Regions from separate parts of the Clostridium aquiflavi genome, predicted to be linked through region 1. Evidence: predicted binding sites of a transcription regulator. Region 1 holds the regulator's gene; the other holds the start of a gene.
The links. The regulator CtsR, encoded in region 1, represses protease genes until heat stress. The targets are predictions, from matches to a motif close to AAGGTCAANNAAGGTCAAAT.

Region 1 (16,564 bases):
AACTGTTTTTTTAGGAGATATATTTAAGAATTCTGATACTTCATCTATTCCTCTGCTATCTGGAGTAGACACTTTTTCAACTTCCATTAAGTCTTCTTTTTCTACTTCTTCTAATCTAGCAGTTGCTTTTTCAATATTAGCTGCATAATCACATTGAGTACAAAAAACAATATCGTCTTCTCCAACTTCTGACTTAACCATAAATTCTGCTGAATTTGATCCTCCGATTGCTCCTGAATCTGCTTCAACACATTTTGCATCTAATCCACATCTATTAAAAATTTTAACATATGCTTCATACATTTTATTATATGAAAGATCTAATCCTTGTTGATCCTTATCAAAGCTATAAGCATCTTTCATGACAAATTCTCTTGATCTCATAACACCAAATCTAGGTCTACGTTCATCTCTATATTTTGTTTGAATTTGATATAAATTAACTGGTAATTGCTTATAAGATTTAATTTCATTTTTAGCTATATCAGTAAATACTTCCTCATGTGTAGGTCCTAAACAAAAATCTCTTTCATTTCTATCTTTAACTCTAAACATTTCAGCACCATAAGCGTCCCATCTACCTGATGATTGCCATAATTCCGCCGGAATCATAGCTGAAGCTAAAAATTCTTGAGCTCCTGCTTCATTCATTTCTTCTCTTATTATATCTTCAACTTTTTTTAATGCTTTAAGACCTAATGGCATATAATTATATATTCCTGATGCCATTTTTCTTATCATTCCTGATCTAAGCATAAGCTTATGGCTATCAATTTCTGCTTCTGCTGGAACTTCTCTTAGTGTAGATATTAACATGTTAGACATTTTCATAGTTAAATTTCCTCCAAATATATTATTTTTTTATATTTAAAGTGGCTTTAAATATATAAAAAAAGTCCACCCTATATCTTAGGGCGAACTTATAATCGCGGTACCACCTAAATTTGTTCTCTAATAATGATAACGGTATTAAACCGATAGTTTTTACCTATTACTCCGAAGCTGGTTCAAAATCTATTGAAAATCTTACAGCCAAGGATTTTCTCTCTTAAAGACGATTTTTACTATTCTTCATCAAAGCTTATATATATTTTTACAATCAACTTAATTTATTATAACTTTTTGTAATTTGACTGTCAATATATTATATATAAGCTACTTATTTGCTAAATATTCACCAATAATAAGGTCTTCAGGAGTAGTAATTTTTATATTTGTATATTCACCCTCATATATATAAACCTTATTTCCAAAATACTCTACAACCATAGTATCATCTGTAATTTTAACATCTTCATTTTTTATTTTTTTATGACAATCATATATTAAATCATATTTGAATGCTTGAGGTGTTTGCACAGATACTAAATCACTTCTATTCGGTGTTTTAAGTGAAAATCTACTACTATCTATAATTTTTATTGTATCTTTTGGCATAACTCCTGGTGCTGCTGCACCATACTCTTCTGCATATTTTATAGCATTTTCTATTAGTTTCTCTGATACAAAAGGTCTTACTCCATCATGAATTAACACAATATCTGACCCTTTTGCTTTAATTAATCCATTATATACAGAATCGTAACGTTCATTTCCTCCAGCAACAATTTTATTAATTTTTAAAGAATGTTTCTCTAATATCTCCTTCTCACAATAATCCATTTCGTGGGATGGCACTACCAATATAATATTATCTACTAATTTACAATCTAAAAAACTTTTAATGGTGTAATAAAGAATGGGCTTACCATTCAAATTAAGATATTGCTTACTTTGAACAGTGCCCATTCTTTTACCTTTTCCACCAGCTACTACTATTGCACTAACCATATAGAAAAGCTCCTTTTCTTAGTTATCTTTTGGTTTGGCAAATATCATTCTTCCAGCAGCAGTTTGTAAAACTGATGTAACTATAACAGTAATTGTTTGACCGATGTATTTTTTACCGCCCTCTACAACTATCATAGTGCCATCGTCTAAATATCCTACGCCTTGGGTTGATTCTTTACCATCTTTAATCATATCTACATGCATTTCTTCCCCTGGTAAAACTACTGACTTTATCGCATTTGATAATTCATTTATATTTAACACAGGTACTCCTTGAAATTCTGCAACTTTATTTAAATTATAATCGTTAGTTATTACTTTTCCGTTTAATGTTTGAGCAAGTTTTAATAATTTACTATCTACTTCACTTATTTTAGGAAAATCGCCTTCCCAAATTTGTGTTTCAATTGAAAGTTCTTTTTGTATCCTATTTAATATATCTAATCCTCTTCTTCCTCTATTTCTCTTTAAAGAATCTGAAGAATCTGATATATGTCTTAATTCATCTAAGACAAAATTAGGAATTACTAAAGGACCTTCTATAAAACCTGTTTCACAAATATCAAATATTCTACCATCAATTATAACCGATGTATCTAACACTTTTGCTACACCTTTTACATGATTACTTTTTGCTTTCTTTTCTTTACCTGTATTTTTCTTTATATTAGAAATTAATGCTATTATATCATCTTTTTTCTTAACTAATATATCTGCACCTATTATCGCTGATATTATATTTAAAAATATAAATAACATAGGTCCAAACTTATCATCTATTCCATTTATTGGCTTTGCAATAAAGCTCATTAATATTAGAGCTATAATAGCTCCCAATGCTCCACAAATAATTTCAATTAATGTAAGTTTTTGAATATTCTTTTCTATATATTCAACCAAATTAAAAATAGCTTTATAAATAATTGGAGATACAACATACAATATAATTCCAAATAACAATGATATAATAGTTATAAATACTATAGAACCTGTTAATGTAGATAAATATTTCAATTCCTTAATATTAGGTATGTCTAATAAAGATTTACCTACAATATAACCAACTAATAAACCTATAGCTGAAAAAATTCCCTTTATAATCTTTTTTAACAAATATCTCACCCCTTCCTAAATTCTTACAACAATACACATTAATTCATTCCTATATATTAACTGTTATTAATTATATCACACTATATATATATCTAAAATGAATAATTTATTAAGTTTAGTTAAATACTCCCCCTATCAATTAATATAATTCTTCTGTATTATATACATGTATTCCAAATCTTAATCCCATATTGATAAAATAGTCTAAAAATATTTATAATTACTTTATTTATAATTACTTAAAGTAAAATTAAATTATATCAAGGAGTTGAGGCGTATGAAGGATATAATATTTGATGATTTTCAAAACTCTGTAAGTGATTCTTTGTTAAGACATAAAAGTATCTTAGACATACTTACTAAATATAGTGAATCTAGTTCGAGAGTTAATAGAGCAGTTGCAAAATCTGTCACAAATTGCGGCTGCATAAATATTAATGCTTCTAAACAAAATTCATTAAATGAAGATAAATCTATTGACGACTTATCTACCTACTTAGCTTCTCACTTAAGTGGTGAGCTTTGTGAAAATTGTCGTGAAATTATAGAAAAAGAGATTGGTAATAATCTTTTCTATCTTACTTCTTTATGCAATAATTTAGATATAAATTTATATGACGTTTTGCTTAAAGAATACAATAAAATAAATACACTTGGAAAATTTACTTTTAGATAATAAAAAAATCGGTTTACCTTTTATATGGTAATACCGATTTTCTATTTTTTATATCTTTTTATTTAAGAGAATTTGTTCTTTTATTCTTTTTAATCCATCTTTAATTGCCTTTGCTCTTGCTTCACCTATTCCCTCAACAATATCAAGCTCATCGATATCAGCCTCTATAACATTATTTAATTCTTTAAATTCTTTAATTAGATTTTCTATTACATTTGATGGTATTCTAGGAACTTTGCTTAATATTCTATATCCTTTAGCTGATATAAGTGTATCTACAAGTGAATCACCTATATGACCTAGAACTCTTGCAATTGAATCTAAATCTAAAAGTTCAGTTGCACTTAATTTTTGTATTTGCTCATATACCTCGTTATGTTCTTCTTCATCTTTGCAATAATCTCTAATTAATAATATTCCATCTCTTTCAATATGCTTAACAAGTTCATTAAGCTGCATTGATATAAGTCTACCTTCATTACCTAACTCTAAAATATACATGTTTATTTCTTCTACTATTCTCATAACCATTTCAGTTCTTTGAATTGCAGTAACAACATCAAATAAAGTTGTTAAATCTTGAAACTCTAAAAGATTTAAGTTGTTAATTACTCTTTCTAGAACTGAAACATACTTTTCTAAAGTTTGAATAGCTTGATTAGCTCTAGCCAAAATTACGCTGCTATCTCTTAAAACATATTTTATGTCACCTTTATATACAGTTATTATATTTCTTCTTTGAGATATAGCAATAACTATATTATTAGTTTGCTTGGCTATTCTATGTGCAGTTCTATGCCTAGTACCAGTTTCATGTGTTACAATTGAAGGATCTGGTATAAGCTGAGCATTAGCACACACAATTTTTTTTAAATCTTCACTAATTACTATTGCCCCATCCATTTTAGCTAATTCATAAACATATGATGGACTATAATCAGAATTAAGAGTAAATCCGCCATCTACTGTATCCATTACTTCTTTATTATCTCCAATTACAATTAGTCCACCTGTTTTAGCTCTAAGGATATTTTCAAGTCCTTCCCGTAGTTGAGTGCCTGGGCACATAATTTTTAAAGTATCTTTTATTTTCATTCCCTTTTCTAATCTCATACACTCACCTGTTCTTCTCAAAATATCTTATTTATTGCTTCTATTAAATGTCTAATGCCTATTACTTTTATATCGTCTGTTTTTATTTTATCTAAATTTCTTTCAGGAATTATTACATTCTTAAATCCGAGTTTTTCAGCTTCTTTTACTAATCTTTCAGCTGATGATATTGGTCTTATTTCTCCAGTTAATCCAACTTCTCCTACCATTAATGTTTTATCCAATTTAAACTCTTTAGATTTTGCACTAGATATTAATGCTAATGCTAATCCTAAATCTGCAGATGTTCCATCTATATTAAGTCCACCTACTACATTTACATACACATCTTTATTATAGAAAAATACCTTTAGTTTTTTTTCTAAAACTGCTAATATTAAACTTAATCTTTGATTGTCAATTCCAACAGCTGTTCTTCTCGGCATTGGAGCTTTAGTTTCACTTACTAATGCCTGAATTTCTATTAAGATAGGTCTAGTACCTTCCATAACTCCAACAACCACAGAACCTTCTTGATTAGCGCTAGTATCTTCTAAAAATATTTTTGATGGATCAAATACTTCTACCAAACCTTCTTGTTGCATTTCAAATACGCCTATTTCACTAGTCGTTCCAAAACGATTCTTCATGGTTCTTAAAATTCTATATTCTTCTGTTCTTTCACCTTCAAAATATAAAACCGTATCAACCATATGCTCTAAAACTCTTGGACCTGCTAATTCACCTTGTTTAGTTACATGTGCAACTAGGAAGAATGGTATATTTTTACCTTTACACATTCTCATAATAGTATTTGAACATTCCTTTACTTGAGATACACTACCTGGTGCTGAAGAAACACTTTCTTTAAATACAGTTTGAATTGAATCTATTATAACAAAATTAGGGTTAATTTGTTCTATATATATTGAAATAGCATCTAAATTTGTTTCAGATATTATAAACAAATTTTCACTATTTACACCTAGTCTGTCTCCTCTAATCTTTATTTGTTCTTCTGATTCTTCTCCAGAGACATACAGAACTTTGCCATATTTTATAGCTATGTTATTTGCAGTTTGTAACAGCAATGTAGATTTTCCTATTCCAGGATCTCCTGAAATTAAAGTTAAAGAACCTTTAACTAATCCGCCACCTAAAACTCTGTTAAGTTCTTTTATTCCTGTATCATATCTTTCTTTTTCTCCAGATTTTATATCTCTTATATTTTTAGGCTGGTTATTTTGTACTATGTTATTAGCTTTTAATGAAGTTACTACTTTACTATCATCTTTTATCTCTTCATTAAAAGTATTCCAGTTATTACATGATGGACATTTTCCCAACCATTTAGGAGCTTCATATCCACATTGTTGACATATATATGTAGATTTTATTTTAGCCATACAAATTCCTTTCTTATTTTAAGATTCAATCACTATATTCATTAATAATTTTATAATAACATAAATTTTAATATTAATTATAACTTTTAAATAAAATTATAATTAACAATTTTAATAAACTACTATTATTAATTATATCATCCAAATTTGGTAATTAAATTTATCATTATATTTAAACTAAAATTTTTTATCAATTTAAAATCCTATTTTGTATAAATAATGAATTCATTACAAAAACTATTTATATAATTTAAGGAGATGATAATATGATAACTAAAGATTCTTTTAATAATGTTATAGTTCCTTCAAAAAATATATTAAGAGATAATGAAGAGCATGTTTTTCAACACAATTTTAACAATACATACTCTCAAAATGAATTTTCTAATTTAGTTTTAAACTCTAATTTAGAAAATAATAATATAATAAAGTAATTGCTATATTATTTCTTAAGTATTATAATATTTTAAATAATATTTATTATTAGTTAAGGAGTGTTATTATGGTAAAAGTTTATACTACAGATTCTTGTCCGTGGTGTGTTAAAGTTAAAAATTATTTAAAATCAAAGAGCGTTGATTTTGAAGAACTAAATGTTCAAGAAGATATGATTGCTAGAGAAGATATGGTTAAAAAATCTAAACAAATGGGCGTACCAGTATTAGATATAAATGATACTATTATCATTGGATTTGATAAACCATCTATAGATAAAGCCCTAAATAAATAAATTTATATTAATAAATATGCAAAAGACTTGGTAATACATAAATAATTGTATTTTCCAAGTCTTTATTCTTTTAAATTATAACTTTTTCTCATTCTAACGATTTACATAATCATCTATTTGTTTTTTATCAAATCCTACTATTATATTTCCCGATATATCTATTACTGGTACACTTCTTTGACCTGATGCTTTAAATACTTCTTCTCTATCCTCATGTTTATCTGCAACATTTATTTCTTCATATTTTAATCCTTTTAAGTCAAAATATCTCTTTGCTTTTATACAAGCAGGGCACCATGATGTTGAATAAATTTTTATCATATTATTATTTCTCCTTTTGTGCTATGTATTTTTCAGCATTTAATAAAGCTATTGTTCCATCTGAAACCGCTGTAGTTATTTGTCTATATTTCTTTTCACGTACATCACCGACAGCGTATACACCAGCTATCTTAGTTTCCATATCCTCATTTGTAATTATGTACCCATAATCATTTAATTTTAAATATTTCTCTAATCCATTTGTTTTAGGCTCTGTTCCAATATATCCAAAAATAGCATCAAGTTTTAACTTACTTAATTCACCTGTATTTTTATTCTTAATAGTTACTTCTTCTAAAAAGTTATTACCACTTAAATGAACTAAATCCTCATTAAATAAAACCTCTATTTTAGGATGATTTAACACTTCTTCTATTAAAGATTTTTCTCCATTAAAATAATCATGTCTTCTAATCACAAAAACTTTTTCAGCAAATTTAGTTAAAAATATCGCTTCTTCTAAAGCCGAATTTCCACCACCTACCACTCCAACTCTTTTTCCCTCATACATAGCACCATCACAAACTGCACAATAATGAACACCTTTGCCTTCATACTTTGCTTCCTCTGAAACTGGTAGTTTTTTAGGTGAAGCTCCTGTTGCAATTATTATAGCCTTAGGTTTATATATGTAACTTTCAGTTTCTACTATCTTCTCATCATCAGATAATACTATATTTTCTATTAAATCAAATTCGTCTATAGTTACTCCTAATGATTCAACTTGTTTTTGAAAAACATCTGCTAAATCTGCTCCTGATATTTTTTCAAATCCAGGATAATTTTCAATAGTATAGCTGTTTCTTACTTGACCACCTATTATTCTTTCTTCTAAAACTATCATATCTAACTTTGCTCTACCGCCATAAATGCCTGCAGCTAATCCTGCTGGACCTGCACCAATTACTATTAAATCTATTTCTTTTTCTTGTTTAGTCATAAATTCACCTCTTATCTTTAAATAAACTTATATCTAGCATAAGCTTATTTAAAACTCTATAAGTTAATTATTCCCTTGTAATAATTATTATATTTATAATTTTATCATATAATTTCCAATTAATAAATACTATTAACAAATAAATATTATTTTATTCAATCCAGCTTTACTTATGCATATATCAACACTTTTCCTAAGATATAAGCAAATAAAAAATTATCTTAAAAATACCAATAATGCACCTAAACACATTAAAGTTATTTTAAGATAACTTTTTAAACTATTAATCTAGCTTTGTAAAAACTAAATTATCTTTTGATTCATTTACTTTAATTCTATCTCCAATTTTTATATTGCCTAAAAGTATCTCTTCACTTAATTTATCTTCTACTTCTTTAGTAATAATTCTTCTTAACGGTCTTGCTCCATAATTTAAATCAATTCTTTTATTAATCAAGAATTTTTTACTATCTTTTTCAAAGTTTAAGTGTATATTTTTATTTTCAAGTCTTTTAGTAATAGATTTTAACATTAAATCAACTATATCTAAAAGATCATCTTCTTTTAATTTATGGAATACTATTGTATCATCTATTCTATTTAAGAATTCTGGTTTAAAGCTTCTCTTTAATTCTTCTAAAACATTGTCTTTCATCTTTTCATATTCTGAATTTTTATCAATACTTGTATTAAATCCAATTGCTTTTTGTTTTTTTATTTGATGTGCTCCCACATTAGAAGTCATTATAACTATTGTATTTTTAAAATTAACTACTTTTCCATGAGAATCTGTAAGTCTTCCATCTTCCATAATTTGAAGTAATATATTAAATACATCTTGATGAGCCTTTTCAATTTCATCTAAAAGCACCACTGAATAAGGTTTTCTTCTGACTGCTTCTGTTAATTGACCTCCATCATCATATCCTACATATCCTGGAGGTGAACCTATTAATTTAGAAACTGAATTACTTTCCATATATTCAGACATATCTATTCTTATTATACTATTTTCATCTCCAAACATAGCTTCAGCCAATGCTTTTGAAAGTTCTGTTTTACCAACACCTGTAGGTCCTAAAAATATAAATGTTCCAATTGGTCTATTAGGATCTTTTATTCCAACTCTAGCTCTTCTTACCGCCTTAGCTATAGATTCAACTGCTTCAGTTTGACCTATAACTCTTTTTTGTAATATATCTTCAAGTTTTAGTAATCTTTCGCTTTCTTTTTCTGTAAGTTTTTTAGCAGGTATTTTAGTCCAAGCTGATACAACTTCTGCTATATCTTCTTCATCTACATTTAATGATTTATTAGAATTTTTATCACTCCACTCTTTTCTAAGTGCTTCTAATTCTTCTTTTAAGCTATTTTCAATATCTCTCATATTTGCTGCTTTTTCAAAATCTTGAACTCTAATACATTCTTCTTTTTCCTTAGTTGTTTCTTTTATTTTATCTTCCATTGATTTTAAATTAGTAGGTGGAATTAAATTTTTTATTCTAACTTTAGCTGATGCCTCATCAATCAAATCAATAGCTTTATCTGGCATAAATCTATCTGTAACATATCTATCAGATAACTCAACAGCGGCATCTAATGCTTTATCTGTAATGTTAACATTGTGATGTTCTTCATACTTTTCTCTTAATCCCCTTAATATTATTAGTGTTTCATCTTTTGATGGCTCACCAACATTAACAGGTTGAAATCTTCTTTCTAAAGCAGAATCTTTTTCTATATGTTTTCTATATTCATTGATAGTTGTTGCACCTATACATTGAATCTCTCCTCTAGAAAGTGCTGGCTTTAATATATTAGAAGCATCTATTGCTCCTTCAGCTGCTCCTGCACCTATTATTGTATGAATTTCATCTATAAATATTATGATGCTTTTATCTTTTTCTATTTCTGACATTACCTTTTTCAATCTATCTTCAAATTCACCTCTATATTTAGCACCTGCAAGTAATGCAGTTAAATCAAGTGAAACTATTCTCTTATCCCTTAATATTTCAGGAATATTACCCTCTACAATTCTTTGAGCTAACCCTTCAATTACTGCTGTTTTTCCTACTCCTGGTTCGCCTATTAAGCAAGGATTATTTTTTATTCTCCTACATAATATTTCTAAAACTCTTTGATTTTCTAAATCTCTTCCAATAACAGGATCTAACACACCATCTCTTGCAAACTGTGTTAAATCTCTTCCGTATTTATCCAACATAGGAGTTTTTGTTTTTTCTGATCTTGGAGATTTAATTTCTTGATTTTCATCTACATACTGACCATTTAGAAATATAAATAATTTATCTTTTATTTCTTTAAAATCTAATTTTAAATTTTTTAATATGGTATAGGCCATGCCTTCTTCTTGATTAAGCAATGCCATTAACATATGTTCTGGACTAACATTTTTATGACTAAATTTTTTAGCCTCTATAAAGCTTTCATCAAGAAGTCTTTTTGCCCTAGGTGTTAATAATATATCATCTTCAGGCATTTGTAATTCACCATAGCCTAAATATCTACTTATCATATCTCTTACTATTTCTGAATCAATACCAAATTCATTTAATATCTTAGATTGATGTCCTTTTTCTTTTACTAAACCCAATAATAAATGTTCTGTACCTACATAACCATGCTTAAATTCTTGTGATTCAATTTGTGCTTCTAATATTATTGATTGAGTTCTCTCTGTAAATTTATTAAAATCCATACTCAAAAAATCCCTCCCTTATATTCTTATTTAAGTTTGAGCTAATATTGATCTTACAAATTTAGCTCTTTCATAGTTAAGCTCCTTATTTAAAAGTTTTCTTTTTAAATAGTTCTGAAGTGATGAATCTCTAGTATATACTAATAATTTATTTAACTTATTTTTGGGAATATCTAATAAAGATAATTCAACTCCAAATCTCACACTAGATAATAATTCAGCACACTCTTTTTCACTTAGTAAAATAGCTGAAGTTAAAATTCCATATGCTCTAAATACTTTATCTTCTATATCATATTTACACTTTGTTAATAAAACTTCTCTAAATTTCTTTTCTTCTGAAATAACATTTAACACTGCACCTTTTAGGTTATCAATTATCTCTTCTTCAGTTAGTCCTAATGTAACCTGATTAGATATTTTGTACATATTTCCATAGGATTTATTTCCTTCTTCATATATGCCTTTCATATTCATACCTATTTGAGTTAGTCCTTTGCTAAAATTACTTATTTCATCATTAAAATTTAAAGCTGGCAAATGAATATTAACAGATGCTCTCATTCCTGTTCCTAAATTAGTAGGGGATGTAGTTAAATACCCTAAATTTTCATCGAATGCATAATGAACTCGTTTTTCTATTTTATCATCAAGTTTTGTGATATTATCAAATGCAGTCTCTAAATCAAATCCTGCCGTTATGCATTCTAGCTTTAAGTGATCATCCTCATTTATCATAATACTTAAAGTTTCTTTACTATTTAAAACAAATGCTGTTTTATCTTTATTCTTTATTAATTCTTTACTTATTAATTGCTTATCTAAATAACTATTTATTAGTTCTTTGTCTTCATTCCACAAATGATAAATACAAGATTCATCTTCAAGTTCACTTTTCACAATTTGATAAATAAATTCTGCATTTTCTCTTGCTTCTATTTCATTTAATTTATTGGAAAAAGGTTTTTCTTTTAAATTTCTAGATAAAGAAATATTACTATTTATAACTATATCTTCTTTGTTGCATTCTTCATTAATCCAGTTTCTCATTACCTTTTTCCTCCTTAACTAAAAACACTTTATTATCTTTACTATTAATAAATATAAATTCTTCTAATTCTTTAATTTCATCTCTTAATACAGCTGCATTTTCATATTCTTCTAATTTAATAGCATTTTGTAAATCTTGCTTTAACCTTATTATCTTTTTTCTTTTAATTAAAGACTCTCCATCAAATTTTGGAATTTTCCCAACATGTTTTACATTCCCATGAATTCTTTTTACAATAGGTTTTATATATTCAGAAAAAACACTATAACACTCACTACAACCTAATTTTCCTGTCTTCTCAAACTCAGAATAATTCATTTTACATTTAGGACAAACAAGTTCCTTTGGCTTTGTTTTTTTATCACCAAGATTATTTAAAAATCCAGTTAATATATTTTCAAATTGTAATCCACCAATTTCATTTAAAGAATTTATAAATGGTATATCTGATATATCTTTAGCACAAGATTCACATAACCAAATTTCATTTTTTTCTCCATTTACTATTTTAACTAAATTAATTTTAGCTTCATTCTTTTGACATTTTTCACATAACATATAATCCCCACCTCTTAAGATAAAATAACCATAATCATTGCTTTAAAAATATCTGCTCTTATTTTATTTCTATTTTCAACTGAAATTAAAGTTCTATCGTTTATAGCTATTTTCATCAATTCACTTTCTTTTTCTGTAATAATATCCGATTCAAATAAGTTATCTATTATATTTACAGCATTATGATATGTTATTGTATTACCTATGCTTTGATTTATTATCTCCTCTCTTCTGCTGGAACTATCGTTGTCTAATTGCTTTATAATAATATGGCCACCGCCACCACGTTTGCTTTCAATTAAATAACCTTTATTATAAGTAAATCTAGTTGTTAAAACATAGTTTATTTGTGATGGTGCACATCTAAATTGATCAGCTAATTCATTTCTCTGTATTAGGACCATATTCTCTCCACTATCATTAAACATTTCTTTTATAAATTCTTCAATTATATCTGAAAGTTTTGCCATAAGTTCACCTACCTAAACATCAGTTTATATTTTTGTTTTTGACTTACTTTGACTTTGTAGTTATTATACTATAATTATATTATAATTTAAAACACTATAATTTATTTTATTAAAATCTGAATAAAACTTTACTAAATGTTAAACATATTTAATATACAAATTTATATTTTTTTCAAAAGGAATTTATATTATGAAATTAACTTGGTATGGACACTCTTGTTTTTTAATAACAAGTAATAATGGTAAAAGAATCTTAATAGATCCATTTGATGATTCTATAGGATATAATAACGATTTTCTTCACTCTGATATTATAGTAATAAGTCATAATCATTTTGATCATTCATTTTTAAAAGAAAATGATAGTAATGTAAAAATTATTAATACTACTGGGGTTTTTGATTTTGATTTCATTCATATAGAAGGATTTTCTTCATTTCATGATAAATATAATGGATTAAAAAGAGGACCTAATATAATATATACTTTTACATTAGATAAGTTGAAAATTTGTCATTTAGGAGACTTAGGACATATCCCCTTAGATTTGATTTCTACTAAATTAGAAAATATAGATATTTTGCTTGTTCCAATAGGAGGACACTTCACTTTAAATGGTAGTGAAGGGGCTAAAATAAGTAAATTGATTTCTCCAAAATATATAATACCCATTCATTATAAAACTTTTAAATCTATGCTTTATTTAGATGATCCTAAAAATTTTTTAATATCTATGGATAATGTTGAAAAAATAAACTCTAATGCATTAACTAGTGATAATTTAAAACTTTATAAAGAAAACTCTGTTTTATTATTATCACCACCTTGAGTATGATTTTATATAAAAAAAAAGATCGTCTATAGACGATCTTTTCTACTATTCTTGAACTGGAGCACCAACTGGGCAAACATTAGCACAGTTACCGCAATCGATACAAGTATCTGCATCAATAACGTAGTATGCATCTCCTTGGCTTATAGCATCAACTGGACATTCTCCAGCACATGCTCCACAGCTTACACATGAATCATTAATTACAAATGCCATTAAAAAACACCTCCTAAAATTGTATGATAATTAACCATCTACAATTTTATCATGTATTTTAATGTTTTAAAAGTATTTTGTGATAAAAGTGTCAATTTCATAATCTATTATATGGGCAATTTATGAAATTTTTCCCCATATTTCTCTAATTTTCTTCTTTAATCAACTCTTTTATCAATTTTTTATCCTCTTCAGATTCAATTTCTAATTTTATATCTGAATTATCTATTGATCCTTCATAACTTCCAGATATTAATCTAACATCCTCTATTTTATATATATCAATTACTTCTTCGTCTCCACGTTTTAATTTCACTTTTACACTTTCTTTTACTGTTAAATTACCTATTACTTCACCTTTTCCATCAATAGTTTCAACTATCGATCCAACTTTAGGAAGTCTTCTTCTAATATCTTCATAAGTGCTTTGTTCATAATTTAAGCAACACATAAGTCTTCCACATATACCTGATATTTTAGTTGGATTTAAAGAAAGGTTTTGTTCTTTAGCCATTTTAATAGATACGGATGCAAAGTCTCCTAAAAAAGTGGAACAACACATTGGTCTTCCACAAGGTCCTAGACCGCCTATCATTTTAGCTTCATCTCTTACACCGATTTGTCTTAATTCTATTCTAGTTTTAAATATAGTAGCTAAATCTTTAACTAATTCTCTAAAATCCACTCTTCCATCGGCTGTAAAATAGAATATAACTTTATGATTATCAAATGTATATTCTACATCTATTAATTTCATTTTCAGTCCATGTTCTTGTATCTTTTTTAAACATATTTCTAAAGCTTCATTTTCTCTGCTCTTATTATCCTTATGTTTTTGAATATCTTTTTCATCAGCTATTCTTATAACTTCTTTTAAAGGTGATACTATTTCATCTTCTGATATCTCTTTTATTCCTATGACACATTGGCCAAATTCTATTCCTCTAGCAGTTTCAACTATTACATAATTTTCTTTTTTAACAGCAAAGTTTACTGGATCAAAATAATAAATTTTTCCCGCTTTTTTAAACCTTACTCCAATAACTTTTATCATCAATTATACCTCCGCAAATCCCATAAGCAATACTGTTATGGTCATTGAATAATTAGTGTTATTATTTAAACTAATTCTTGCTTCTTTTATGTATTCTAACATAGAATTAAGCTTTTTATAAGACATTCTCATTGATATGTCTCTTATTTCTTTAAGTTTATCAAAATTTACAACTAAATCATTAGAATCTAATTCCTTTAAAAACATAATATCTCTTATATATGAAATTAATATATTTAAAACTTCACTTTGTTTATCTTTATAAGTAGCTAATACCTCTTTATATTTTAAAACAAAATTGTCTTTATTATTTTCTAAATCACATAATAATTCTAATAATATATTTCTTAAATCATTTAATTTATCATCTTCTATAAATTTTTCAACTTTTCCTGGAATACCTTGACTATATGCTAAAGCTGCTTTTTTATTTTCTATGCTTATTTCGGAATATTTATACTCTATATACTTATTAATATCTTCTTTAGATAATGGTGTTAACTTATAGGTTTGACAACGTGATTTTATAGTATCTAAAATTAATTCCAGTGATTCACTAAGAAGTATTAAATGCACTCCCACAGGAGGCTCTTCTATAGTTTTTAACAATGCATTTTGGGCTTGAATAGTCATCTTTTCACACTTATGAAGTATTAAAACTTTTTTATCACTTTCAAAAGGTTTCTTAGATACTTCCTCTATAATATTTCTTATATCATCTACTCCAAATGAAGAAGATAAAGGGTAATAATTTATAATATCTACAAATTCCTTATCACCCTTTAATCCTAATATACCATTTGCAAGATAATTTGCAACTAAACTTTTTCCAATCCCATCATCACCAATAATTAAATTAGCATGAGAAAAAGTATTACTTCTTTTCCTTAGATTAAATCCATTAATAATTCTTTCATGACCAATAATTTCTCTCAATGCTATTCTCCTTATATTTTTATAAATTTATCAACATCTACAACAAATATAGTTGCACCACCTACAGTAATTTGCATAGGGCATTGTTGAACATATCCACCCTCATTACTACTTAAAGGTGTTGGGGCTATTACTGTTTCTTTTCTTTTTTTACATATTTCTTTAATTACATCCAGTGCTTGGTCAATCTTCTCTTCTTCCACTCCAACCATTAAAGTAGTGTTACCTGCTTTTAAAAATCCACCCGTAGTAGCTAGTTTAGTTACTCTAAAATCATTGTCTGTTAATGAATCTAACACATCTATTGCATCTTCATCTTGTACTATAGCAATAACTAATTTCATTTACTATCCACCTCTAATTCATATTATTCTTGATATCATTTTACCATAAATATGTACTTAGATTATATAAATAAATATTTCTATTTTTAATTTATAAAATATTAATTTAAATTACTATATATATTTTTTAACCTTTTTATAAATTTCTTCATGAATTTCTTCTATTGTCTTTAATTTATCTCCGTCATTACATTTTATTTTATTCCAATTATATCTATCTGCTATTTCTAAAGAATTATAATAAGATTTAGCTAAATAATCTTTATTATTTTC
Region 2 (16,564 bases), on a different contig from region 1:
AAGAAATAGCAGAAATAGCAAAGTCTATACTTGAAAAAGAAGGATATAAGCTTGAAATAATTGAGTTTACTGATTATGTTCAGCCTAATATAGCATTAGCAGAAGGGGATTTAGATGCTAATTATTTTCAGCATATTCCGTATTTAAATGAACAAAATGAATCAAAAGGATTAAATTTAGTTTATACAGCAGCAATTCATTTAGAACCAATGGGGTTATATTCAAATAAGATAAAGAGTTTAGATGAATTAGCTGATGGAGCTACAATAGCAATACCTAATGATCCATCAAATGAAGCAAGAGCATTAAAATTATTAGCTTCAAAAGGAATTATAAAAGTATCAGATGGTGAATTAATTACACCAAAGGATATAACAGAAAATAATAAAAATTTAAAATTTAATGAATTAGAAGCAGCAAGTATACCAAGGGTACTGGATGATTCTGAAGCAGCTGTAATAAATGGAAACTATGCAATACCAGCAGGATTTAATCCATTATCAGATCCAATAATAAATGAAGATAAGAATTCTGAAGCAGCAAAACCTTATTCAAATATAATTGTTGTTAAAAAAGGTGATGAAGAAAAAGAAAAAATTAAAGCATTAACTGCAGCATTCACTTCACCAGAAGTAAAGGAATTTATAGAAAAAGAATATAATGGTGCAGTTATACCAGTATTTTAATTATTAGGTTATGTTTTAAATAAGTGTTTATATGCATAAGCAAAGTGGACTGAGTAATTGAACTTAGGAATACTAAAAATGGGTATAGTCCCATTTTAGCTTGCTCCCAATATAAAATTGAGACAAGCAGTAAATGTGACAATACTCATTAACTATTCTCAAAGTCCAATTACAATGCCACTTTGCCTATTGCATATATAAACACTCTACTAAAACATAGCTAAGTGTTAAAATTTAACAAGAAAGTGGAAAGTTAATGTATTTAATATTTTATTTACATTAACTTTTTTATTTTATAAATAGTATTTAATATAATAAGATTAATAAGTATATTAAGTAAAAAATATAATTTATGTAAATTATTAGTATTATACAGATAAATAAGATATTATTTAATTTATTACCTAAATATAGTATAATTTTAATAATAGATAAAAATAAAATTGTATATGTAAGTTTAAAAGAATATTCTTAAAAGGAGAATATATTATGAAGATATCTAATATTAAAGTAAAATTACTAGGTGAAGATTTACTTAGCATTATAAATGAATTTGTAAAGATTGATGGATTGTATATAAATAAAATTAATATATCTAATGGAATCATAATAGAAGGAAATTTCAAAAAAGGAATTAATGTAGAATTTTCTTTAAAAGTTGAAATACTTAAATTAATAGATGGAAAAATTATATGTAGATTATCTAATTTTAAGGTAATGAATTTAGGTCTTTTTAGAATGATAAGAAGTTTTATTTTAAAAAAGGTAATTAAGGATTTTAATGATAAAGGTATAACGGCAGAAAAAGATAAAATATCAATAGATATAAGAAAAATATTATATGATATTCCATTCGTTGACTTTACGTTGAAAGAAGTGTTTGTAAAGGATAAAGAACTTTGGGTTGATTTAGAAGAAATTAATATTTCTTTAAATGGAAACTTAATTAAAGAAAAAGTTATAGAAAAGGTTGAAGAAAACGATATAGAACACTGCAATGAACTGATTATTGTTAATAAGGTAAGAGATAATTATTCATTAGGAAGAGAATTATTATCAAATAAGTTACCTGAAAAAACTAAAAAGTTTAAAGAATATATATTCCTTTTACCAGATATAATATCTTTAATATATAGATTATTAAAAGATAGAAGAGTTCCAATAAAAACTAAATTAATATTATCATCGGCTATTGCATATATAACATTACCAACGGATATAATACCAAATAATATACCATTTATAGGATCAATAGATGAAATTGGAGTAGCATTTTTTGCATTAAATAACATTATAAATGATGTTCCTATGAATGTGATTATAGAAAATTGGGAAGGTAAGAATGAAATAGTTACAGTCTTAAAAAGTGGTTTGGAATATTTGATAAACTTTACAGGTGCTAAAAATGTTGAGAAATTATGTTTAGTAATAACTGAATTAACAACATTATAAGATTAAGAGTTTAATTAGTGGAAGGAATAGAACAGTGGGAAAAAAAGTTTATGCGATAAAAGAAGGTTTTGACTTTAAAAATAATAAAAAAATAGAAGATAAAATAGTTGATACTTGGGCGGAATGTTTAAGCTATGTTAAAGGCGTAAAAAATGCTAAATATAAAAGTTTTACAGATATATCAGAAGCAAAACAATTTTTAAATAATAAAAATAATTTAATAAGTAAGTTAGATGGAAAGTACCCTGAGGATTGCTTACATATATATGTTGATGGCAGTTATAACATTGGTACATCACAATATTCTTATGGTGTAGTTGCAGTTAAAGATAATGTTGTTGAGTATATTGATAGTGGAATTGGAGAAAGTAATCATACTAATAACATAAGACAAATAGCAGGTGAATTAAAAGGTGCTATAAAAGGGGTAGAGTATGCTTTAAGTTGTGGAGAGAAAAAAGTGGTTATTTTTCATGATTATGCAGGTATTTGTTATCATGCGACAGGTGCATGGGAAAGAAAAGAAGCATCATCTAAAGAATATTATAAAAGAATGCAGGAATTAATGAATAGTGGTATAGAAGTTATATTTGTAAAAGTAGACAGCCACACAGGAGATTTTTTCAATGAACTTGCTGACGAAAAATGCAAAGAAGCTTTAGATATAAAGTCAGATAAAGTTGTTGAAAAGTGGATTAAAAATAATGTGGTAAAAGTTATAAACAAAGAGTTAAAGTTAAGCATAGAAGCATTAATATCAAACTATTTTGATAATGTAGTAGTTATTAATGATAAGAATAGCATTGATAATTATAAAAGTGAAATTATTAATAGAAATGAAGTTAATGTTATAGAAGATAAGTTTGAGAATATGATTGATGAATATAAAATTGATAAAGTTAAAGGTAAAAAATTAATTTCTAAATTGTTAAGTAAACAAAAAGAGGAAATGATTTTATATTTGTTAGAAAATAAATGTAAATTTATAAAATAAGTCAATAATTTCTTGGAATAAATTTAAAAAAAATACACAACCTATTTATAGAATAATTAATATAATAAAAATATAAGAGGTGTTTATTATGGGTAAATTTACTAAAGGGATTGTCGCAGGAGCATTAATTAGTACAGCAGTAGGAATGGTAGTTATGCCAAACTTAGATCGAAGAACTCAAAGAAAAATGAAAAAAGCTGGAATGAAAATGAGAGATATGGCTGAAGATACATATGAAAATATGATGGGTTGTTGTATGAAATAAAAATATATTTATTAAAGGAGCTGTTACAAAACTAATTTGAAAGTTAGTTTTGTAACAGCTAATTTTTTTGTCTTTTTTGTTCTCAGCAAGAAATTTTATAAGAAAATTTTAAAATAGATGTTTATATTATTAAAAGTTATATAAAAAAATATATTAAATATAATGTAATTACATCAATATTGCATAAAAATGTAAAAGATACATAAAAAATAGAAAAATAATAATAATTTGGTGTAGTTTATTGTGATTTTATGGTATAATTATTAATATAATAATTCTTGGTATAGAAAAGAGTTGAAAAATGTGGAAATCCTGTCATTAGGTGAAAAAATAAAGACGCGACGAAAAGAACTAAATATGACATTAAAAGATTTAGCAAAGAATAGAATAACTCCTGGTCAAATAAGTTTGATTGAATCAGGAAGGTCAAATCCATCAATGGACTTGCTTGAATATTTAGCAGCAACATTAAATATAAGCATTGAACATCTTATGGAGTCAGAAGAAAGTCAAGCTGAAAAAATAAGTATTTATTACGAACAAGTTGCAGAATCATATATATTATTAGAAAATTATGATATTGCACAAAAATACATAGAAAATGCTTTGTATTATTCAGAAAAATATAATTTAGAATATAGAAAAGCAAGATTGTTATTTATAACAGCACAAATATATATTTATAAAAAAGATTTTCAAATGGCACAGAAGTTTTTCTTATCTTCTAATGTTATATTTATTAAAAATAATAATTATGAACAAATAATAAAAACGTTTTTAAACTTAGCTAAAATAACAATAAATTTAAGAGCATATCATTCTGCTAGTAGTTATTTAAGACAAGCAGAAAAAGTATATTTAGATAATAATATAGAGGATGATTTTCTATTAGGAGAAATATACTATAATATGGCACGGACTTATTTTAATATAGAAGATTTAGATAAAGCATTAGAATATTCAAATGTTGCCAAGAAAAAATTAGAAAGAACTTATAGTGATAGGGGTTATGCAAAAACATTACTTGTTTTAGCTGAAGAATTCAATAAACGAGGAGATTTATCGAAAGCTACTAAATACTCTAAAAAGGCATTAGAAGTGTATAGAAAATTAGAACATAAAAAGAGTGTAGTAGAAATAGAGCATAACTTAGGTAAATTATTTTATGAATTGGATGATTTAGAAGAATCGTTTAAGCATTATAAAATATCCCAAAAAGTAATTAATCAAAATGAATTTGAAAATGAAGTAGATGTTTTAATAGACATATGTAAGTCACATATAAAACTTAAGAATATAAAAGAATGTAGAAAAATAGTAGAACAAATTGATAAAGTTATAAACGAAAGCGATTTTGATAGATTAATAGAATGTAAATTAATACAATATATAATTTTTAACATATCAGAAGAATATGAAGATGCCCAAAAAATGATCATGGAAGCATATGCTAAAGCTAAAGAAAGCAAAAATTTATTAAAAGCAGGCGAAATAGCCATGAAAATAGGTAAGCATTTTATGGATAAAAAAGATGAAAATAGAGCAAGCAATTATTTAAATGAAGGAATTAAATTTTTTGAAGAGTTAGGATTAATAAAATAAAATTAATTCATAGTATATAATGAATCAATAAATATAAATGGGTGATTTAAGTGGAAATATTATCTACAGGGGAAAAAATAAAAAGGGCTAGAATTTTTAAAGGCATTACATTAAAAGACTTATGTGGAACTAAAATTTCAATTTCTAAAATGAGCTGTATAGAAAATGGAAAAGTTAAGGCTGATAAAGAATTATTAGAATATATATCAGAAAAAATAGGAATTGAATTGAATTATTTAATACAAGATGTATACGATCAAATATCAAATAATTTAGAATTAGTAAAAAAGACATTGTCTTCAGATCCAGAATGCGAAAATAAGCTGAAATACAACTTAGAATATTCCTTGAAATATAAATATAATGATTTAGCATTTGAATTAATACATATACTATTTACTTATTATGTTGAACAAAGTAAAGTTGAAAATATTCAATTAATAGTTTCTCAATATTATGATTTATATCAAAAAAATAATAATATTGAAAATACATTAATATATTTTAAGGATATGGCTAGATACTTATATGAAAATAAAGAGTATTTGGAATCAATAGCGTACTACAATAAATTAAGAGAAATTCTAAATCAAGAAAATAAAGAAATAGATGGAGAAGAGTACTGTTTAATTTTATATAATGAGGCTATTTGTTATCAAAGATTAAATAAATATGAAGAAGCATATGAACTTTTATCAAAAGTAATTAAAGAGATTGATAAAATAAATAGTGACTCAAATAAAGGGAAGATATATCATGCATATGCAACTTTATGTATTAAGTTAAATAAAGAGTATGCTGAAGACTTTAAAAATAAAGCTTTTGAATATCAAAGGCATAATCCTATAACTTTAGCATTATCTAGGGGAGATTATGGTAAATATTATTTTCAAATAAATAATAGGGAAAAAGCCATACAAGAAATAGAAGAGGGGATAAAGACATTCCCAGATCATAATAAAGAAAAATATGTAGAGTTTTTAAATTCTTGTACTAAGATTTTAATAAAGAATTCAGAATTTGAAATTGCATCTAAAATGGCAGATGAATCTTTAAATATCGCAATTTCTACTGATAATATATCTTTATTAAAGAAATCATATTATTTAAAGGGTACAATACTTCAAAAATTAGGAGATTATGTACAAGCTGAAAAATATATGAACATAGCATTAGATGCTTTGTTTAAATCTGGTACGAAAGAAGAACGTAAGGAAAGATATATAGATATGGGAAATATGTATTATAAACTAGGTTCTATATCTGATTCATTAAAATATTTTAATTTAGCTTTTTGTGTAGATAAGAGAATATAAAAATTAAGGGGTATCTTTTACTGCTATTAAATATCAAGTTAAATTTAATATTTATGAACATTAAATTTAAAAAAGTATGTATTTATAACATGTTTATGTTAACTAGTATAAACGTGTTATTTTTACATACATAATAATTTTGATAATGTGAATTAAAAGTTAAATATCTTCATAGATATAGATTAAGAAAGATAATTTTAAAGGAGCGGTTTGATGAAATTAATTTCTGTTTACCCTTCATCTATATCTGTGATCAGCAAAAGATTTAATGAAGAAAATTTTTATGAAAATAAGTATTTACCAGTAGGAAATGTGGTGGGAACTGACAGTAACGTTTTTAGGACACTAATGATGTTTGATATAAAAGATACGGTATTAAACACCTATAAGATAAAATCTGCAACATTAAATTTATGTGTAGAAAAAAATATTTATAGTTTTAGAAAGGTTTCAGGGAATAAAGTGTTCCTAAATAATAATACTGAAGAATATAATCCTTTAGGGGTTAGTTGGAATAATGCACCTAGTTATGAGTACACAGGCAATTTCTTAATTATTGAAGGAAATAAAGATAAGAATTTTATAAGTGTAGACGTTTCCAATATAGTTAACAAGTGGTTTAATTATTATGATAAGAATTTTGGATTAACAATAACAGGCATGGAAGATGTAGAGAATTGTATAAGTATATTTTCTTATTCTAGAAATAGAAATAAGCCTTATTTATCATTGGAAGTTGAGGCGTAGAAAAAATAATGTCATTAAAAAGTTCTATTAAAGATTCAGTTTAATAGAACTTTTTTATTTTTAAAACATACTTTGACTTTCTTTGACCTTTGTATTATTATATATTTAAAGAACAAAATATATAGTGAAAATAATAGAGGAGGCAATAATAATGAATATAGAAAAAATGACATTAAGAGTACAACAAGCTTTAAGTGATGCTAATGTTATAGCAGTTAAATACAATCATCAACAAATAGATGTAATTCATGTTTTTTCTGCTCTAGTAAATCAAGAAGATGGATTAGTACCTAATATTTTTACTAAGATGGAAATTCAAGTAAAGTCTTTAAAAGATAATTTAGATAGAGTAATTGATTCAATGCCTAAAGTATTAGGTGAAGGTGCATCAAATGCAGGTGTTTATATAACACGAAAAGTAGATGAAGTTTTAATTAAAGCAGAGGAAATATCTAAGCAATTTGAGGACTCTTATATAAGTGTTGAGCATTTAATGTTAGCTATAATGGATATTGAAAAAAATGGAGAAGTGGCTAAATTATTAAATAAATATAATATTACTAGGGATAAATTTTTGAAAATTTTATCAGAAGTTAGAGGAAGTCAAAGAGTTGATACGCAAGATCCAGAGGGAACTTATGATGCACTGGCTAAATATGGAACTAATTTAGTAGAGTTAGCTAAAAAGCATAAATTGGATCCTGTTATAGGCAGAGATGAGGAAATAAGAAGAACTATAAGAATTCTGTCAAGAAGAACTAAAAACAACCCTGTTCTTATAGGTGAACCTGGTGTTGGTAAAACAGCAATAGTTGAAGGTTTAGCTGAAAGAATAGTTAGAGGTGACGTACCCGAGGGGTTAAAAGAAAAGATTATATTTTCTTTAGATATGGGATCATTAATAGCAGGGGCTAAATATAGAGGTGAATTTGAAGAAAGATTAAAAGCTGTTTTAAAGGAAGTTCAAAATAGTGAAGGTAGAATAATTTTATTTATAGATGAAATCCATACTATTGTTGGTGCAGGTAAAACTGATGGGGCTATGGATGCAGGTAACTTAATTAAGCCATTACTTGCAAGAGGAGAACTTCATTGTATAGGTGCAACAACATTTGATGAATATAGACAATATATTGAAAAAGATAAGGCTTTAGAAAGAAGATTTCAACCTGTAATAATAGAAGAACCTACTGTTGAAGATACAATTTCAATATTAAGAGGATTAAAAGAAAGATTTGAGATACATCATGGTATAAGAATACATGATTCAGCAATCGTATCAGCTGCAAAATTATCAGATAGATATATTCAAGACAGATATTTACCAGACAAAGCTATCGATTTGATTGATGAAGCAGGTGCTATGATAAGATCAGAGATAGATTCTCTTCCAACAGAGTTAGATATAATAAGAAGAAAAATATTTAAACTTGAAATTGAAAAGGAAGCTTTATCAAAAGAAAAAGACGAAGGGTCTAAAAATAGATTAGTAGATTTAGAAAAAGAATTAGCTGGACTAAAAGAAGAAAATGATGAAATGACAGCTAAATATGAAAAAGAAAAAGTGCATATAGTTGTTTTAAAAAATATTAAGGAAGAATTAGATGAAGCTAGAGGAGAATTAGAAGTTGCTCAAAGAAATTATGAATATAACAAAGTAGCTGAAATTCAATACAGTAAGATTCCAGCATTAGAAGAAAAACTTAAAAATATGGAATTAGAAGTTAAAGAAAATTATGAAGGTGCTCTTTTAAAAGAAGAAGTTACAGAAGAGGAAGTTTCACAAATTTTATCTAAATGGACTGGAATACCTGTAAGTAATATACTTGAAGGTGAAAGAGAAAAACTTTTAAGATTAGAAGAAGAGATGAGCAAAAGAGTAATAGGTCAAGATGAAGCTATTGAGTCTGTTACAAATGCAATTCTTAGAGCTAGAGCAGGGCTTAAAGATATTAATAGACCAATAGGATCATTTATTTTCTTAGGACCAACAGGAGTAGGTAAAACAGAACTTGCTAAAACTTTGGCTAGAAATCTATTTGATTCAGAAGAAAATATTATTCGTATTGATATGTCAGAATATATGGAAAAACATTCAGTATCAAGATTAGTTGGAGCACCTCCAGGATATGTAGGTTATGATGAAGGCGGACAATTAACAGAAGCAGTTAGAAGAAATCCATATAGTGTAGTACTTTTTGATGAAATAGAAAAAGCACATGATGATGTTTTTAATATATTTCTTCAAATTTTAGATGACGGTAGATTGACTGATAATAAAGGAAAAACAGTAGATTTTAAAAATACTATAATTATAATGACTTCTAATATAGGGAGTAATTATTTATTAGAGAATAAAAGTGAAGATTATATTGAATCAAGCATAAAAGAAGAGGTAATGAATCAATTAAAATTAAGATTTAAACCAGAATTTTTAAATAGAGTTGATGATATAATAATGTTTAAACCATTATCAGAAAATGGAATAAAGAAAATAATAGATATATTCTTAGATGAGGTTAAAAATAGATTAAAAGATAAGAATATAGAACTAGAAGTTACTGATTCAGCTAAATCAATAATGGTTAAAGAAGGCTATGATCCAATATATGGGGCAAGACCTCTTAGGAGATATATTCAAAATACTTTAGAAAATAGTCTTGCAAGAATGATAATTAAAGGAGATTTGATTTATGGATCTAAAGTAATAGTTGATGGATGCAATGAAAAAATAATATTGAAACCTGTAAATAATTAAGTTTTATTTATTAAAAATATTTTAATAATATAATTCGTGAAATTAGAACTTCTGATTTAAATTATATTTACAAACTTTATAATAGGCCCTGTTTTAAATGCGTGTGGATATATGCAATAGGTAAAAATAACATTGTAATTGAATTTTTAGAACACTTAATGAGTATTGTTACATTTACTGCTTGTCTCAATTTTTATATTTGAAACAAGCCAAAATGGGACTATACTCATTTTAGTATTTATATGTCCAGCTTTTCTTATGCACATATCAACACCATGCTAAAACAAAGCCTTATGATAAAGTGTAAAAGGAGATAGAATACTCCTTTATATTTAATAAATTGTTTTATATACGATTTATTTTAAATGAGAATTTGTTTTATCTGAAAAATTTCAGTTTTTCATAATTCTATGTTTAAAATGAAAGTCATATATTAATTTATTAATATTAGAGTATATCTATCTCCTCTTTTGGTACACAGTCAGAATACTATTTTATGCCAGATTCGTATTGTTGTACCATTCTCTTAACCATTTCTCCACCAACGCTTCCACATTGCTTAGAAGAAAGGTTACCATTGTAATCAGTAAATGGAACACCCATTTCATTTGCTACTTCATTTTTGAATTTTGCTAACCCGTTTTTTGCTTCTGGTACTAATGAATTTGCCATAATATATTCCTCCTTAATCTAATTATAAATAATTTTTATTTGCTAAGCTTTTCTGCTTTGCAGTATTATTTTGTGCCATATGATAAAATATACTCTATGTAATGAGAGGAATATCAGTAAAAATTAATTATAAAATCCAATAAAATACATTTTAAAATAAAATACAATAATAATATTAAATTTATTCAATTATATCTCTAAAACTAGGTACTCCAAATAATGATTTAGCAGATTTAACTCCTCTTAAAATAGCTTTTTCCATTACTCTTGCAGCCAACATCCCAACGGTAGTAACATCAGAGTTAACTTTATTAGTTGCCATTGTAAATATTGTATCTCCATCAAACATAGTATGAGCTGGATACATGGTTCTAGCGTAACCATTATGAGCCATAGAGGCAACTTTATTTGCTTCTGCTTTAGTGAAATTTGCATTAGTGGCAATTATGCCAATAGTAGTATTCCCTTTAAATGGATTGATAGGATTTTTTAAATTAGATAAGATTAAATTTTCTGTATTTAAAAAATTATTATTTTTACGATCATAAGCTCCAGAAATTATATTTAAATTTTGAGGATCTACTACATCACCTAAGCAGTTTACAGCTACCATTGCACCAACCTCTAAATCTCCAACTTTAATAGCATAAGTACCAAGCCCACCTTTCATTGAAAAATCTGGTCCTAAAAATTTTCCAACAGTGGCACCAAATCCAGCACCTATATTACCGTTTATATCATCATAGTATTCTTCAGAATTTAAACACGCTTTAATTCCCATAAATTTATCAGGTCTTACTTTAGGATTGCCAAAAGCTAGATCAAACAATACTGCTTGACATACTATTGGAACTTTAGCAACGGTTACATCAAATCCAATATTTTTATTTTCTAAATAGTCCATTACACCACTAGAAGCATCTAAACCAAAAGCACTACCACCAGATAAAACTACAGCATGAATTTTATCCACCATTTCCATAGGATTTAATAAATCTGTTTCTCTTGTACCAGGTGAACCACCACGAACATCAACACCACCAGTTGCTCCATTTTTACAGATGACAACGGAACAACCAGTTCCACCTTCTTTATTTTCAGCATGTCCTATCTTTATACCATCTATATCACAAAATCTAATTTCTTTCATAAAAAATATCTCCTCTAGATTTTAATTAACTGTACAGCTTTAATTATAAATACATCAACACTCTGATAAACAGAGCCTAATTTTTAATATTGTTTATAATAAATAAAAACAATGATAGTAAAAATATATATTTATTTTACATCATTGTTTTTTATTTTAATTAATTATTTCTATTTATTTTTAATATTGTCATTACTACTGGAACTGAAATTAGAGCACTTACAATAGCCTCTATAGAGCCATTAAGTGTGATAACACTACCAATTCCTATACCTGCAGCTTGTCTACTAATTCCTAACACATGAGCATACTTTTCTAAATAAATTATATATGTTAAGCCCATAACGCCAATTGTATTAGTTAGTGTTCCAAGTATAGCAGCAGCACCAATACTAATGCTTTTATTTTTTAACTTATTTTTTAAGAATGTATATACGTAGTATGATACTATACCGATTAAAACTCTAGGTAATATTGCAATTATAGGGTTCCAAAATATAAATGATGTTGGCATTGGCGCTGTGAAAGCTTGATACATTGAAAATAACCCAAATACTCCACCAACTAAAGCACCAACAACAGGTCCCTCGATAATTGCACCTATAATAACAGGTATATGCATAATAGTAGCTTTGACAGGTGGTATTGGTATAAATCCTAATCCTGTTAAGCCTAAGAAAATAGAAATAGCAGATAACATACCTACCATAGCCATTTTTCTAGTTGAAAATTTTGTTTTTACATTAACTCTTTCCATAAAATGCCTCCGTTCTTATTCCCATTTTTAATTAAGGATATAATTCAGAAAAATTTAGTTACTATTTTTTCTGTTCAGTTTCTAGATTAAGAATACCGACAATGTAATTTTATCATGTTTCCAAAAATATTCAACAAGAAATTGTTAAAAATTTATCTAAGTTTAAACTTTTACATAAAAATTAAAAGGTTAATAAGTAAATAATAATTAAAATTAGTATATTTTTACCCGTATAATGTAAAAATTATGTTAAGTATAGTAATTTTTATTGTTAATTAAATAATAAATAATGTTAAAAATTATTTGTTATCTATAATGGTATTTGAAAAATTCTAGAGAAATAATTATTTTTAAATTTATATAAATGATGTTATAATTACTATGAAAAAATGAGGTGTATATTATGAATAGTATAGCAGGTAAAGGTTGTCCGACTATTATACCGGATGAAGAAAAAAAATCATTAAAAGATATTGAAAGAAGTATAGTAAAAACATATAGAAAACATGTTTGGTCTAAGTTTGTAAAAGCAATTAAAAATTATGAACTTATTCAAGAAGGAGACAAAATTGGAGTAGCCATATCAGGAGGAAAGGACAGTCTTCTTATGGCAAAATTATTTCAAGAACTTCAAAAGCATGGTCAAATGAATTTTGAAGTAGAGTTTATAGCTATGGATCCAGGATATCATCCACATATAAGACAATTGTTGTTAGATAATTGTGAATATTTAAATATTCCAATAACTATTTATGAATCAGGAATTTTTGATGTAGTTGATAAAATGGCAAAGGATTACCCATGTTATTTATGTGCTAGAATGAGAAGGGGTTCTCTATATAATAAGGCTCAAGAGCTTGGATGTAATAAGTTAGCTTTAGGACATCATTATAATGATGTTATAGAAACAACGTTATTAAATATATTATATGGTGGTAATTTTAAAACAATGCTACCAAAGCTTAAATCAGCAAATTTTGAAAATTTAGAATTAATAAGACCAATGTATTATATTGAAGAAGAATACATAAAGAAATTTATTAAAAGTACTGGAATTGCTCCATTAAATTGTGCATGCATGGTAGCAGCAGAAAGAACAGGAAATAAGAGATATGAGATAAAGGATTTAATTGCACAATTAAAACAAAATTTTGATGGTGTAGATAAGTCTATATTCAAATCTGCCGAAAATGTTAGTATGGATTCAATACTAGGATGGCAAAAAGGAGATAAAAAGTATTCATTTTTAGATGTATATGACGAAGAGTAAATAGAGGTTGTCTTAATTTTGACAACCTTTCTTTAATATAAAATTATCAAAAATAATTGAAAGTAGTTATTTTTAATAATAGAATAAAAAGTATACTATAAATAAAAGTGAAATACTTATTAAAGGAATGATGAAGATGAATAGAGAAGATGTAATAAATATGGATGCTAATTTGTTGGTTAGCATTATGAATATGAAATTAAGAGATAATTATGATTCATTACAATCACTTTGTTATGATTTAGATTTAAAAGAAGAGGATATAGTACATAGGTGTAAAAGCATCGGATATGAATATAATAAATTACATAATCAATTTAAAGCATTTTAGTTAAAAATTAGGTATAATGAAATAAAAAGAGTAGGAGGAAAGAATAATGAACTTAAAAAAATACGGAAAAATTATGGGTGTTCTTGCAGCTACTACAGCTTTAGTGTTATCTTTAGTAAATGATAAAAAAGACAGCAGGGTAGATGATGACAAGTAATTAAAATAATTATTTGATGAGGGAATGTTAATTATGAATATAGAAAAATTAAATTTTAATTACAAGGATTTATTTAATCACTTAGATATTAATGGAATAACTATGTTCTGGAATCCATTAAAGGATGAATTGACATTTGACTATAAAATAGTTGATTTTTTAGAGGATTATGAAATAGACAATAAGAAAATTAATCAATTTTTAAATTGTATATATCTAGAAGATTTAAATAAGGTAAAAGATATATTTAAAGAAGACTTAAAAAAAATTTATGATTCTAAAAAGCATCTAGTAACTCATTATAGAATAAAAAAAAATAATAATATTTTATATTTTATTTTTGTGGGTAAGGCAGTTAAGAAATATGATGGCTATACTTTAATGGGAATACATTATTGTTTTGAAAATTTGAATTCTAATTATTGGATTTCTGAGATAGATGTTTTATATAAAGAATTATCTGAAGAGTATTTCATTAATCAAAAAATAACATCACTAATTGAATGTGACAGAACAACAGAGCTTCCTAATTGTTATTATTTTAAACGAACTGTAATGGGATTTTTAAAAGAATGTAAAGAAGAGCAAGTTCAATGTGCTATGTTAATGCTTAACTTAGATAATTTTAAATATGTAAACGAATCTTTTGGACATGAATTTGGAGATGTAGCATTAAGAGTAGCTGCTAATAAAATATTATCTTTAGTATCAGAACGTGATTTGGTATGTAGATATAGTGGAGATACTTTTTTAATATTTATTCCAGATATCATTGATTTAAATGAAGTAAGTATTTTATGTAAAAAAATAGTTAAGTCTTTTCATGAATCTATAATAATAGATGAAAAAGAAATATATGTTAGTGTGAGTATAGGAGCATCTCTCTACCCATATAATGGGTTAGACTTTGATACATTATTAAAAAATTCAGATGCTGCTATGTATGTAGCAAAAGGAAATGGAAAAAATGAATATAATTTCTTTAATGATAAAATATCAGTTGAATTAAATAGAGTATATTCATTACAAAAAGGATTAAGATATGCATTAGATAATAAAGAAATATTTATAGTATTTCAACCTAAGGTTACTTTAGATGATTTTTTAGTACGAAGTTTTGAGGCTTTGGTAAGATGGCACAGTAATGATATGGGAGTTATTAATCCAGATGAATTCATACCAATAGCAGAAAATACTAAAATGATTATTCCAATTGGAAGTTTTGTATTAGAAGAAGTTTTTAAAAAGGTAAGAATATTGATAAATGAAGGTTACTTAAATTTTAAGATGGCAGTAAATTTATCAGAAATGCAGCTAAGAGAAGACAGTATTGTATCGGATTTAAAAAAATTTATATATAAGTATAGAGTTAATCCTAATTATATTCAAGTGGAAATTACTGAAAGTATGTTAATGAAATCATTTGATAAAAATATAAAAATTCTTAATGAAATTAAAGATTTAGGAATAAGTATAGCATTAGATGATTTTGGTACAGGATATTCATCTCTTAATTATTTAACTAAACTGCCTATAGATGCATTAAAAATAGATAGAACCTTTGTGGTTGATTTAGAAAAAAATTCAAAAAATAAGTGCATAATAGAAAATATTATTAATTTATCACATCAATTAGGAATAGAAGTAATAGCAGAAGGCGTGGAGTCAAAACAACAAGTAGATTATTTAAAAGGAATTTCTTGTGATGTGGTACAAGGATATTATTATAGCAAGCCAGAAAAATTTGAAAAAATTAAAAATATGATATGCAGAGAAATTTCTAAATAAAATTGACAAATGTGTAAAAAAGAGATAATATAGATATTAATAATATAAATCCTAAGAAGAGGGATAGTAATCAGGTGCTAAGTTTAAGAGAGCTGAAGATGGTGGGATTTCAGTACTAATGCTAATGATGAATGGGCCTTTGAGGAGCAATATGAAATCTTTTAGAGAGTAGTTGAGCCGTAAGTCGCACGTTATAGCGAATGAGATATGTTAGTATCAAAAAGAGAGGCATTTTTATTTATGCAATTTAGGTGGCAACGCGGATAATATCCGTCCTATATATTTATATATAGGGCGGTTTTTTTGTTTATAAATAAATTTTTATTTTGAAGAATTTATTTATATTGTTACTTATTGAAAAAATATGTTATAGATACTAGCTACTTAAAAATTAAATTATATGGGGTGTGGTAATTATGTTGTGAAAGGAATTGTATTTAAAGACTTTGAATATTAATTTATATAAAAAATGGGGGAATTAAAATGAATACAAAAAGAATGATTACGAATGCAATTTTAATAGCAATAGGAGTAATTTTACATCAACTTACACCAGCACTAGGGTTACCAATGCAACCAGATTTTGCATTAGCTATGTTATTTATAATAATTGTTTATA

Region 2: the regulator CtsR is predicted to act here: its motif matches at 7,133-7,152, upstream of clpB (ATP-dependent chaperone ClpB).

The regions. Positions count from the first base shown of each region.
Region 1 is NZ_JAVJAN010000043.1:4,469-21,032, reverse strand. It holds gene RGC78_RS13875 (proline--tRNA ligase) at 1-831, opposite strand, end outside; T-box leader at 908-1,087, opposite strand; gene ispD (2-C-methyl-D-erythritol 4-phosphate cytidylyltransferase) at 1,156-1,830, opposite strand; gene RGC78_RS13865 (PIN/TRAM domain-containing protein) at 1,849-2,943, opposite strand; gene RGC78_RS13860 (nucleoside triphosphate pyrophosphohydrolase family protein) at 3,221-3,619, shown strand; gene disA (DNA integrity scanning diadenylate cyclase DisA) at 3,668-4,732, opposite strand; gene radA (DNA repair protein RadA) at 4,750-6,117, opposite strand; gene RGC78_RS13845 (hypothetical protein) at 6,384-6,551, shown strand; gene RGC78_RS13840 (glutaredoxin family protein) at 6,620-6,847, shown strand; gene RGC78_RS13835 (glutaredoxin domain-containing protein) at 6,941-7,168, opposite strand; gene RGC78_RS13830 (NAD(P)/FAD-dependent oxidoreductase) at 7,173-8,108, opposite strand; gene RGC78_RS13825 (ATP-dependent Clp protease ATP-binding subunit) at 8,392-10,830, opposite strand; gene RGC78_RS13820 (protein arginine kinase) at 10,861-11,880, opposite strand; gene RGC78_RS13815 (UvrB/UvrC motif-containing protein) at 11,864-12,439, opposite strand; gene RGC78_RS13810 (CtsR family transcriptional regulator) at 12,454-12,909, opposite strand; gene RGC78_RS13805 (MBL fold metallo-hydrolase) at 13,100-13,738, shown strand; gene fdxA (4Fe-4S ferredoxin) at 13,787-13,957, opposite strand; gene RGC78_RS13795 (PSP1 domain-containing protein) at 14,103-15,011, opposite strand; gene RGC78_RS13790 (DNA polymerase III subunit delta') at 15,015-15,947, opposite strand; gene RGC78_RS13785 (cyclic-di-AMP receptor) at 15,959-16,291, opposite strand; gene RGC78_RS13780 (dTMP kinase) at 16,406-16,564, opposite strand, start outside.
Region 2 is NZ_JAVJAN010000037.1:10,205-26,768, reverse strand. It holds gene RGC78_RS13075 (MetQ/NlpA family ABC transporter substrate-binding protein) at 1-686, shown strand, start outside; gene RGC78_RS13070 (YkvA family protein) at 1,176-2,138, shown strand; gene RGC78_RS13065 (ribonuclease H family protein) at 2,173-3,132, shown strand; gene RGC78_RS13060 (YtxH domain-containing protein) at 3,221-3,397, shown strand; gene RGC78_RS13055 (helix-turn-helix domain-containing protein) at 3,701-4,999, shown strand; gene RGC78_RS13050 (helix-turn-helix domain-containing protein) at 5,050-6,315, shown strand; gene RGC78_RS13045 (DNRLRE domain-containing protein) at 6,529-7,062, shown strand; gene clpB (ATP-dependent chaperone ClpB) at 7,214-9,820, shown strand; gene RGC78_RS13035 (alpha/beta-type small acid-soluble spore protein) at 10,310-10,492, opposite strand; gene RGC78_RS13030 (P1 family peptidase) at 10,674-11,642, opposite strand; gene RGC78_RS13025 (ECF transporter S component) at 11,803-12,399, opposite strand; gene RGC78_RS13020 (tRNA 2-thiocytidine(32) synthetase TtcA) at 12,803-13,669, shown strand; gene RGC78_RS13015 (DUF4250 domain-containing protein) at 13,806-14,000, shown strand; gene RGC78_RS13010 (putative bifunctional diguanylate cyclase/phosphodiesterase) at 14,191-15,945, shown strand; T-box leader at 15,990-16,226, shown strand; gene RGC78_RS13005 (tryptophan transporter) at 16,429-16,564, shown strand, end outside.